Fodinicola acaciae: one gene and its partner. The protein of the gene in region 1 interacts with the protein of each later gene in a pairwise test. Links are inferred from orthologs where the notes say so. Each region holds a gene or a part of one and is shown on either strand. Other genes may lie near its edges.

What was found.
Region 2: the proteins of thrS (region 1) and rplA interact in binary tests that used the Escherichia coli proteins (3 or more experiments, as listed by UniProt). The link is inferred for Fodinicola acaciae from one-to-one orthologs.

Annotation. Positions count from the first base shown.
Region 1 is NZ_WOTN01000001.1:2,307,887-2,315,588, forward strand. The notes cover bases 2,575-5,525. They hold thrS (threonine--tRNA ligase), read right to left. Parts: upstream 5,068-5,525; coding sequence 3,082-5,067; downstream 2,575-3,081. Other genes in these bases: GNX95_RS10730 (hypothetical protein), read left to right, coding at 2,575-2,984; GNX95_RS10740 (cupin domain-containing protein), read right to left, coding at 5,165-5,524; GNX95_RS10745 (Gfo/Idh/MocA family protein), read right to left, coding at 5,517-5,525. In the rest of the region: GNX95_RS10720 (hypothetical protein), read right to left, coding at 84-344; GNX95_RS10725 (helix-turn-helix domain-containing protein), read left to right, coding at 633-1,709; more of GNX95_RS10730, read left to right, coding at 1,752-2,574; more of GNX95_RS10745, read right to left, coding at 5,526-6,647; GNX95_RS10750 (amino acid permease), read left to right, coding at 6,869-7,702. UniProt on the Escherichia coli protein: Catalyzes the attachment of threonine to tRNA(Thr) in a two-step reaction: L-threonine is first activated by ATP to form Thr-AMP and then transferred to the acceptor end of tRNA(Thr). The rate-limiting step is amino acid activation in the presence of tRNA.
Region 2 is NZ_WOTN01000002.1:496,510-500,320, reverse strand. What follows is about bases 1-2,758. They hold rplA (50S ribosomal protein L1), read right to left. Parts: upstream 1,861-2,758; coding sequence 1,141-1,860; downstream 1-1,140. Other genes in these bases: nusG (transcription termination/antitermination protein NusG), read right to left, coding at 2,388-2,758; rplK (50S ribosomal protein L11), read right to left, coding at 1,923-2,354; rplJ (50S ribosomal protein L10), read right to left, coding at 236-796; rplL (50S ribosomal protein L7/L12), read right to left, coding at 1-165. Also shown: more of nusG, read right to left, coding at 2,759-3,122; preprotein translocase subunit SecE, read right to left, coding at 3,179-3,580. UniProt on the Escherichia coli protein: One of the primary rRNA binding proteins, it binds very close to the 3'-end of the 23S rRNA. Forms part of the L1 stalk. It is often not seen in high-resolution crystal structures, but can be seen in cryo_EM and 3D reconstruction models.

The sequences.
Region 1 (7,702 bases):
GGCCTGACAGTGAAGTTTCCAGTAATGCGGCCAGTTTACTTGTTCGAAGACGCGCACCATCGCGCGTTTTCCTACTTTTTACGTCAGTGCGTGACGGCCGTGACCAGGATGACCACGACCGCACCACCGACCACGACCAGCGTCAACGCGGTCATCACCACCATCCGGAACAGGTCGGCCACCAGGACCAACACCGGACGGATCCGGCGCAGGCCCCAGCCGACCAGCGCGACGACGGCCAGCACCAGCAGGCCGACGAACAGCAACGGCGACGGCGCCGCACCGGCGTCCGACGCGATGACCAGGTGATTTACCACGGCGTACGGGAGGGCTAACATCAACATCGCAAGACCTCGCTCGGCAGAAGCAGGCTTGTGGATTCACGGCACCTCTGGTGGCAGCCAGGGGTGCCGTACCCTTTTCGCGGCTTGTCGCCGCGGTCCAGTGGCGTCAGATCTCGCCACACGGCAGTGGAGGCGATCGCTGTCGATCCGGAAACTTCATCTGCCGCCCGCCCTTCAGTCAACTTCAGTGAATTAAGCTGAACAGGCTCGACACGAGCGTAAGCTTAAGTTGTCAACTGAAGCAAGCTGTAGTACACATAGGGGACGCAACGCGGCGGAAGGAGGGGGATGGCCTCCAACGCTGCTGCCGCCACGGCGCTGGCCCGGCGCCTGAAAGCACTCCGCACCGGCCGCGGCATCAAGCAGGCACAGCTCGCCAACGTGATGGGGGTCAGCGGTCCGCTGATCTCCGCCTGGGAGAACGCCGACAACCCCACCCCACCGCCGGTCGAGCGTCTGAAGACGTACGCGGAGCTCTTCGCCAGCACACGCTCCGCCGACGCGCGCCGGTGGCAGCCGGTGCCGGTCGCCGACCTGACCGGCGAGGAGCTGGCCCGGCGCGACGAGCTGGAAGCCGAGCTGCTCGAGCTGCGCGCCACGGCCACCGGCGAGGCGCCGCCGGCCACGCCGACCGAGATCAACCAGATCGGCGGCGGTCCGTGGCGGTTTCCCGACGGCGAGAACGTGACCATCGTCTGCGCTCAGCTGCCGGACGACATCCGCGGCAAGATGCCGTACGCGGATCCGGCGGACCCCGACTACGTGCGGCTCTACGACTACGCCGACCTGGACTCGCTGGTGGAGCTGTTCGGCCACGTACGCGCGACCAACCCGAACGCCAACGTGCGCTTCAAGCTGGCAAACCACCTCAGCGAGGACGACTACACCACCCACCTGATCATGCTGGGTGGCGTCGACTGGAACGTGGTCACCAGGCAGCTGCTGCGGTCGCTGCCGCTGCCGGTCAGGCAGGCCCGCCGCGAGGACGACACCGCCGAGGCCGCCTTCGAGGTGCGCACCGACGATGGCGTGACCCGGTTCTCGCCGCAGTTCGACGCCGACGAACGCAGGACACTGCGAGCGGACGTGGCGCAGTTCGTGCGAGGCCTCAACCCGTTCAACCGCAAACGCACGGTGACCATCTGCAACGGCATGTACGGCCAGGGGACCTACGGCGCGGTGCGAGCGCTGACCGACGTGCGGTTCCGTGACCGTAACGGTGCCTACATCGCGTCGGAGTTTCCGGCCGCCTGGACCTACAGCCTGCTTTTCCGCGTCGGCATCTTCGAGGCCATCGCGCTGACACCGGACTGGACGGCCCCCGGTACGGTGCTGCACAAGTGGTCGGAGCCGCCGAATGCCTAGCGTCCCGAGTCGACCCACCGAGGCCGTTGGAGGCCATGTCCAGTGAACGGCGTCAACGTCGATGCCTCGCGAGAGCAGATCGGCCACCACAGTTCGCACACGCACCTGCTCGCACCGGCACCGGTCGCGCTGGACCCCTCCGATCGCATCGACGCGATCGTCGTTCCGACCGTACGGCCGACCAGAAACCTGCGTAATGCGATAGCGCTGGCCAGAAACCTCGAATGCGCGCTCGTCGTGCTCTGCAGCCGAAACGCCAGAGCGCGACAGGCGGTGCGCTATGCGACCGACGTTCCGGGCTTCATGGCGCTGGACATCGCCAAGCCGCGCGTGCCGGCGTTCGCCACCTCCACCCTGCCGGTCAACCAGAAGCTGCGGCGGCCCACCGACACCAGCCTCAAGCGCAACGTCGGACTCGCGGTCGCCGCTATGGCCGGCTGGCAGCGAATCCTGTTCCTCGACGACGACATCACCGTGCCAAGCCCGCGCAGCGTACGCACGGCCGCCGGCCTGCTGGACAGTTTCGCCGCCGTGGGACTGAAAAACACCGGCTTCCCGGACAACTCCGTGGTCTGTCACGCGTGGCGCGCCATCGGCGAGGAGCAGGAGACCTTCATCGGCGGCGGCGCACTGGCCGTGCCAGCCGGCCGGTCCGCCTCGTTTTTCCCCACCATCTACAACGAAGACTGGTTCTTCCTGGTCGACAGCGACCGGCTCAACCCGGTGACCGCGATGGGGTCGGTGAAGCAGGCGCCGTTCGACCCGTACGCGGATCCCGCCCGCGCCGGCTCGGAGGAGTTCGGCGACTGCCTGGCCGAAGGCGTGTTCGCGTTGCTGGACAACGGCCGGCCGGTGCACGACGCGGACGAGCCGTACTGGGAGGGATTCCTGGCGGCGCGCGCGGAGATGATCGCGACGATCCTCCGGCGCATCCCGGCGATTTCCTGTGGTGAGCAACAAAAGGAGCGGATGCGCCGCGCGCTGCGGGCCTCCCGCGACCGGCTGCGGATGATCACGCCGCGGATCTGCGTCCAGTATCTGGAGGCGCTGGAACGCGATCGCACCGTGTGGGCCGACTTTCTCAACGGCCTCCCACCGGCGCCGCCGGCGGAGGCGGCACGCATCCTCGGCCTGCATCCGGTCCTGCCCGAAAGTGAGCCGACGGCCGTAGGCAGGATTGCCGGCGTGGCGAGGATGCCGGCCTTCGACCGTGCCTTCGATGCCAAGCAGAGCCAGGAAACGCGGCTGGACGCCGAGGTCGGCGTCAGCGCGTAAGAGCCTGTTGGTAAACCCTGGCACGCGATAGCCGAGCACCATATTTTGCCAACAGGCTCCAAAACTCCGGCACAACGGGTGTGTGCCGGAGCTGCACTCAGACCTGTTTGCGGGTGGCGACCGCGTCGACGATCTCGGCGACCGCCTCGTCGATGGACACGCCGTTTTTCTGCGTACCGTCGCGATAACGGAAGCTGACCGCGTCCTTGTCGACGTCGTCGTCGCCGGCGATCAGCATGTACGGCACCTTCTGCTTCTGCGCCGTGCGGATCTTCTTCTGCATGCGGTCGTCGGAGGTGTCCACCTCGACCCGGATCCGCTTCTCGCGCAGCCGCGCGGCGACCTTCTCCAGGTGGTCGACGTGCGCGTCGGACACCGGGATGCCGACGACCTGGACCGGCGCGAGCCAGGGCGGGAAAGCACCGGCGTAGTGCTCCAGCAGGATGCCGAAGAAGCGTTCGATGGAGCCGAAGAGCGCGCGGTGGATCATCACCGGCTGCTTACGTGTGCCATCGGCGGCCTGGTATTCCAGCTCGAAGCGTTTCGGCTGGTTGAAGTCGAGCTGGATGGTCGACATCTGCCAGGTGCGGCCGAGCGCGTCGCGGGCCTGCACGGAGATCTTCGGACCGTAGAACGCCGCACCGCCGGGGTCCGGCACCAGCTCCAGGCCGGAGTCGAGCGCGGCCTGCCGCAGCGTCTCGGTGGCCTCCTCCCACTCCTGGTCGGAGCCGAGGAACTTCGGGCCGTCGCCACGGGTGGACAGCTCCAGGTAGAAGTCGTCCAGGCCGTAGTCGCGCAGCAGGTCGAGCACGAAGGCGAGCAGGCTGCGCAGCTCGCCGGGCATCTGCTCCTGCGTGCAGTAGATGTGCGAGTCGTCCATGGTGAGGCCGCGTACGCGGGTGAGACCGTGGACCACGCCGGACTTCTCGTAGCGGTAGACCGTGCCGAACTCGAACAGCCGCAGCGGCAGCTCCCGGTAGGACCGGCCGCGGGACCGGAACACCAGGTTGTGCATCGGGCAGTTCATCGCCTTCAGGTAGTACTCGGCGCCTTCCAGCTCCATCGGCGGGAACATCGTGTCGGCGTAGTACGGCAGGTGGCCCGAGGTCTCGAACAGGTGGCCCTTGGTGATGTGCGGCGTGTTGACGAACTCGTAGCCGGAGTCCTCGTGGCGTACGCGCGAGTAGTTCTCCAGCTCTCGGCGCACGATGCCGCCGCGCGGGTGGAAGACCGGCAGGCCGGAGCCGATCTCGTCAGGAAAGGAGAACAGGTCCAGCTCGGCGCCGAGCTTGCGGTGGTCGCGTTTCTCCGCCTCGGCGAGCAGCGCGAGGTAGTTCTTCAGCGCGTCGCGGCTCTCCCAGGCGGTGCCGTAGATCCGCTGCAACTGCGGGTTTTTCTCGCTTCCCCGCCAGTACGCGGCGGCCGAGCGCATCAGCTTGAACGCCGGGATGTGCCGGGTCGAGGGCAGGTGCGGACCGCGGCACAGGTCACCCCAGACCCGCTCGCCGGTCTTGCGGTCGAGGTTGTCGTACGCGGTCAGCTCGCCGCCACCGACCTCCATCACCTCGTCGGTGTCGACCTCCGACTTCAGGTCGACCAGCTCCAGCTTGTACGGCTCGGCCGCCAGCTCGGCCCTGGCTTCGTCGAGCGATGGATAGACGCGGCGGCGGAAGCGCTGGCCGGACTTGACGATGTCCCCCATCTTCTTCTCGATGGCGGCCAGGTCGTCCGGGGTGAACGGCTTCGGCACGTCGAAGTCGTAGTAGAAGCCGTCCTTGATCGGCGGCCCGATGCCGAGCCGTGCCTCGCCGAACAGCTCCTGCACGGCCTGCGCCATGACGTGCGCGGTCGAGTGCCGCAGGACCGCGCGGCCGTCGTCGGTGTCGATGGCCACCGCCTCGACGCGCTCCTCGGCGGCCGGCGTCCACTCCAGATCGCGCAGCTTGCCGTCGCTGTCGCGTACGACGACGATCGCCTGCGCGCCGGTCGTGGGCAGGCCCGCTTTCTCCACCGCCTCCGCCGCCGTCGTGCCGGCCGGCACCACGACGGTGGCGGACACGGCGGGACTGACGGATGCGGACACGGTGATCTCCCAGATTCGGTAGCGGTGCATGTGAAACTGCACGCCGATCGTATCCAGGCCGTCGACGACGCCCGCACGGGATTCCCCTGGCGCTCGCCTACTCGGGGACGACCTGGCGGTCCGCCGACGAGAACGCGATCACGAAGATCGCCTCGGCGGTGCCGATGTTGCGCGCGTTGTGTACGGCTCCACGGGGAATGCTGATCGTGTCGCCGGCTGTCATCCGTACGCGATCGTCGTCGACACTGTGCTCGATCGTGCCCTGCAGCACGTGCAGGACCTCGTCGCAGTTGGGGTGATGGTGACGCGGATTCTGCCGGCCAGGTCGGATGTAGCAGCGGCCGACGGTCATCTCGGTCGAGTTGCCCAGCCGGCCGGACACCATCCAGACCAGCCGCCCCCAGTCATGGTCCTCGACCTCGTTGTCGGCCGGCCGCGCCGGCACCACGTCACTCATTGGACTCTCCAGGTGCTCGATTGGCTGCTTGCGTGACATCCAATGGCAACGAATTGGACTCTCCCGTGGAGACGCGCCGGTAGGCGTCGAAGAGCCGCATGATGGCCAGCGAGTCCGCCAGCGTGCCCTTCTCCGGCGGCCGGCCGTCCCGTACGGCGTCGCAGAAGTGCTGGAGCTCCGGCACATAGCCGAGATAGAAGAGGTTCTTGTTGGACAGCTGGCCGAGCGAGAACTCCGGCTCCCAGTGCAGCGGCGCCGCCGCGTCGTCGACGAGGAAGCTGCCCGTGCGGCCGTACTCGCCGTGGCTGCCGCGCCGGTAGTACGTGAGCTTCACACCGTTGTCCAGCACGGCGTTGGCGCCGTCGCCGATGACCTCGACGCGCTCCAGCGGACTCGCCGGACCGATGCCGGCCGCCAGGTGCAGTGTGCCGACCGCGCCGGAGGCGAACCGCAGCATCGCCACGCTGGCGCCGGAGATGGGTTCCCATTGGAAACCCATCTCGGCGACCGGGCCCATCAGATAATGCAGGATCGCGGCCGGATGGTAGATGTGGTCGAGGAACCCACGCATCGCGTTGAGGTCGCGGCGCTGCTCCGGCGCCGGCAGGGCCTGCGGATAGCGCACGCTGATCGACGTCGGCCGGCCAAACTCCGGGCTGTGCACGATCGAGTGCAGCTTCTCCATCGCCGGAGCGAAGATCTTCTTCAGGCCGGTCATCACATACCGGCCGGTCGTCGCGCTGAGGTCGGCGAGCATCTCGACCTCGGCGACAGAGGCGGCGGTCGGCTTCTCCATCCACACGTGTACGCCGGCACGCAGGCAGTCCGCGGCGATCTCGGTCGCCTGCACGCGGCCGTCGTCGTGGTATCCGGTGACGATGAACGCGACGGTCGGCCGCTCGCGCTCCAGCATCTCGCGGTGATCGGTGTAGCTGGCCGCCGCGCCGAACATCCGCGCGTACGTCCCGGCCCGGTCGGCCTGCTGGTCGCACACGGCACGCAGGTCCACCGGGACGTACTGGAGGCTCGGATAGATGTTCCGGTAGGAGTGACCACCGGCCCCGACGAACACCGCGGACAGCCGGTCCGCGTACTCGAACTGGTAGGTGACCGCGTCGCTCATGCACTCTCCCGCCGGATCCGGTCCGTCACTCGTCTCACCCTAGGTCGGCGACCGGCGCCGCCGGCGATCCTGACTAGACCAGCGGCGTGCCGGTCCGGGGCTGGCGTACGCTGGCCGACCCTGGCGTGATTCCCGGCCGTCGAGGAGGATCCGTGGCCGATTCTCGACCCGCTCCGTCCCGCCTGCTGGCGGCGCTGGTCCGCCGCAAACCGGTCGCCACGATGGCCGCCGAGACCGGCGCGGACACCGGCGGCGGACAGCTGAGCCGGTCGATCGGACTGTTCCAGCTCTCCACCATCGGCATCGGTGCGGTCATCGGCACCGGCATCTTCTTCGTGCTGTCGCAGGCCGTGCCGATGGCCGGCCCGGCGGTGGTCTGGTCGTTCGTGATCGCCGCGGTCGTCGCCGGCCTGACCGCAGTCTGCTACGCCGAGCTGGCCAGCGCCGTGCCGGTCTCCGGCTCGTCGTACTCCTACGCGTACGCGACCATGGGCGAGCTCGCCGCGATGGTCGTGGCCGCATGTCTGCTGCTGGAGTACGGCGTGTCCACCGCCGCCGTGGCGGTCGGCTGGTCGCAGTATCTGAACCAACTGCTGGACAACCTGTTCGGCCTGCGGCTGCCGGAACTGCTGGCCTCCGCGCCGAACGAAGGCGGCATCGTCAACCTGCCGGCGGTCGTGCTGGTGGCGCTGTGCGCGCTGCTGCTGATCCGCGGCACGAGCGAGTCCGCGCGGGTCAACGCGACCATGGTGATGATCAAGATCGCCGTGCTGGCGCTGTTCGTGGTGCTCGGCATCGCCGGATGGAAAGCCGACAACCTGGCCAACTTCGCGCCGTACGGCCTGGCCGGCGTGATCGGCGCGTCCGGCGTCATCTTCTTCACCTTCGTCGGCCTGGACGCGGTGTCGACGGCCGGCGAGGAGGTGAAGAACCCTCGGCGGACGATGCCGCTGGCGATCCTGATCGCGCTCGGCGCGGTGACCGCCGTCTACGTCCTGGTCGCCGTCGTCGCGGTCGCCGCTCAGCCGTCCGCGAGGTTCAAGGACCAGGAGGCC
Region 2 (3,811 bases), on another replicon or contig:
CGCGGCGCCACCGCCGTCACCACCGGCCGGAGCGGCCACGACCGCGGCCGGAGCGGCGGCCTTGACGTCGAAGGTCTCCTCGAACTGCTTCACGAAGTCGGAGAGCTCGATGAGCGTCATTTCCTTGAAAGCGTCGAGCAGCTCGTCGCTGGACAGCTTCGCCATGTCTGGCATTCCTTCCTTGCTTGTTCGGGGCCGAAAGACCGGACCCGGGATACCGATTCGGGTGCGGGCCTCAGCCCTCGGCGCCGGCCTCCGCGGCGGCGTCGGTCGTACTAGCCGCGCCAGCGGCCTTCTTCTCCTGCAGTGCCGCCAGCGTACGAGCCAGCTGCGTGGCCGGTGCGGCGAACGTCGCGGCCGCCTTGGCCATGCTGCCCTTCATCGCGCCGGCCAGCTTGGACAGCAGGACCTCACGCGACTCCAGGTTGGCGAGCTTGGTGATGTCCTCGGCGGTCGCCGCGCGACCCTCGATGACGCCACCCTTGACGATCAGCAGCGGGTTGGCCCGGGAGAAGTCGCGAATCTGCTTCGCGGCCTCGACCGGGTCACCGCCGACGAACGCGATGGCGGTCGGGCCGACGAACAGCTCGTCCAGACCCTCCAGCCCGGCGTCCTTGGCGGCACGCTGGGTGAGCGTGTTCTTCGCGACGGTGTACGTCGTCTCACGGCCCAGAGCGCGACGCAGCTCGGTCAGCTGCGCAACCGAGAGGCCGCGGTATTCGGTCAGCACCGACGCCGACGAGTCACGGAACTTCGCCGCGAGCTCGGCAACCGCCTGCACCTTCTCGGACTTCACCGATGCCTCGGCAGTTTTGGCCACTGGTGACCTCCTCTCGTACTGCTCAAGCTGGCCGCTCACACAAAAAAGCCCCGCGCGCAGAGGCACGGGGCGATGACCGGCCTGCACTCACTGGACACGAGAGCAGGTGTACTTTCGCTTGTCCGTCCATCCTGCGCGGGCCGCCTCACCTGGGTGAGTCCTTCGGTCGGGTCAGGTGACCCGACAACCAGCGGTCTTCGGTTGGATCCGTCGTCAATGATACGTCAGCCGTACGCGCCGCTCGCGGCAGGGGTCCGGCAAAAAAACGGGACGCCCCTTTCCGTGCATGCGGTGCACGGAAAGGGGCGTTCCGACAAACGTCAGACGGTGGCTTCGTCGTCGACGAGGAGGTTGCGCGTGCGGTTCGGGTCGACCGGGATGCCGGGGCCGTTGGTGGTGGCGAACGTCACCTTCTGCAGGTAACGCCCCTTGGCCGCGCTCGGCTTGGCCCGGTTGACCTCCTCCATGGCGGCGGCGTAGTTCTCCACCAGCTTCTCCGCGTCGAAGCTCGCCTTGCCGATCACCAGGTGCAGGTTGGCCTGCTTGTCGATCCGGAAGTTGATCTTGCCGCCCTTGATGTCGGTGATCGCCTTCTTCACGTCGGTGGTGACCGTGCCGGTCTTCGGGTTGGGCATCAGGCCACGCGGGCCGAGGATGCGCGCGATCTTGCCGACCTTGCCCATCTGGTCGGGAGTGGCGATGGCCGCGTCGAAGTCGAGCCAGCCGCCCTGGATGCGCTCGATCAGGTCCTCGGCGCCGACCTCGTCGGCGCCGGCGTCGGCGGCCTCGGCGGCGCGCTCACCGGTGGCGAACACGATGACGCGGGCGGTCTTGCCGGTGCCGTGCGGCAGGTTGACGGTGCCGCGGACCATCTGGTCGGCCTTGCGCGGGTCGACACCGAGCCGGATCGCCACCTCGACGGTCGCGTCGTACTTGGTGGTCGAGGTCTGCCGGGCCAGCCGCGCCGCCTCCAGCGGGCTGTAGATCCGGTCGCGGTCGATGAGCTCGGCCGCCTTGCGATAACCCTTGCTGCGCTTCACTTCAGTTTCCCTTTCGGACGTGTGGTCGGCGGGCCAGCGCGTGGCCCTCCCACGTGGATCTGTCAGTCGCCGACGTTGATGCCCATCGACCGGGCGGTGCCGGCGATGATCTTCTCGGCCTGCTCGATGTCGATGGCGTTCAGGTCGGCCATCTTCTGCTCGGCGATCTCGCGCACCTGCGCGCGGCTCACGGTGGCCACCTTCGTGCGGTGCGGCTCGCCCGAGCCCTTCTCCACACCGGCCGCCTTGAGCAGCAGCCGCGCCGCCGGCGGGGTCTTGGTGACGAAGGTGAACGAGCGGTCCTCGTACACCGAGATCTCCACCGGGATCACGTTGCCGCGCTGCGACTCGGTGGCGGCGTTGTACGCCTTGCAGAACTCCATGATGTTGACGCCGTGCTGACCCAGCGCCGGACCGACCGGCGGCGCCGGGGTGGCGGCACCGGCGTTGATCTGCAGCTTGATGATCGCGGCGAGCTTCTTCTTCGGGGGCATGTCTGTCTTCCTGAATCGAGGTGGGGCTGGGGACTAGATCTTGGAGACCTGGTTGAAGTTGAGCTCCACCGGGGTCTCCCGGCCGAAGATCGACACCAGCACCTTGAGCTTCTGTGCGTCGGGGTTGATCTCGCTGATGCTCGCCGGCAGGGTCGCGAAGGCGCCCTCGGTGACCGTGACCGAGTCGCCGACCTCGAAGTCGACGACCTTGACCTGCGGCTTGGCCGGCTCCTTCTCGACGGCCGGTGCGAGCCACTTGACGATCTCGTCCAGCGACAGCGGGCTCGGCCGGTCGGCGCGCGTGGTGGCGCCGACGAACCCGGTCACGCCAGGGGTGTTGCGTACGGCCGACCAGGACTCCGGGGTGAGCTCCATCCGGACCAGGATGTAGCCGGGGAAGACCTTGGCCTGCACCTGCTGGCGCTTGCCGTTCTTGACCTCGGTGACCTCCTGGGTCGGCACCTCGATCTGGTAGATGAAGTCCTCCATGTCCAACGAGGAGATGCGGCTCTCCAGGTTGGTCTTGACCTTGTTCTCATAGCCGGCGTACGAGTGCACCACGTACCACTCGCCGGGAGCGATCCGCAGCTGCTGGCGCAGCTCCTCGACCGGGTCCAGCTCGGTCTCGGCGTCCTTCGGCTCGGCCGCCTCGGTCGCCTCGACGGCCTCGCCGGTCTGGCCGCTGGCGGTCCCGGCGTCGGCCACCTCGGCAGCCTCGACGGCCTCGTCCAGCTCGGACACGCGATCGCTCTCTTCCTGGTTCGACATTGCCTTACTCAGCCTTACTCATTTCGATGACCATGTGCGGCAGGCGCCGCGCTGGGCTAGCTTCCGGTCGTGCCGGTGCCGGCGGTGCCGCCGAAGACGATCAGCGCCAACCGAGCGAACCCGAGGTCCAGCAGCGCGACCAGGCCGGTCATCACGATCAGGAAGACGACCACGACCGCCGTGTAGGTGATCAGCTCCTTGCGGGTCGGCCAGATGACCTTGCGCAGCTCGGCGACCACCTCGCGGACGAACCGCAGCAGGAAGCTGACCGGGTTGCCGCGCCGGCCGGCCGGCCGGGTCTTCTTGTCGGCGTTCCTGTCGGACTTGGCGTCCGACTTGCGACCCCGCGAGCGGCTGTCCGCCTCGTCGGCGTCGTCGAGCTCGACCTCGTCGGTGTCGTCCGGCAGCACCGCGTCAGCCTCGTCGTCGGCCGGTGCGGAGCCTTTGCCCTTCGCCACGCTCGCCTCTTCCAATCGTCGGTTACCCCACCGGGCAACGGCCGGTGCCACCTGCTTTGTTCCAGGCCTTCGCCCACTGCATTGTTCCGGCCGTGACCCAACAGTGCAGGGGCGACAGGACTCGAACCTGCAACCTGCGGTTTTGGAGACCGCTGCGCTACCAATTGCGCCACACCCCTACGGGCCAGCTCGGCGCAGCCACCCCTTCAGGCATGCCGGGGCAGCGGCCGA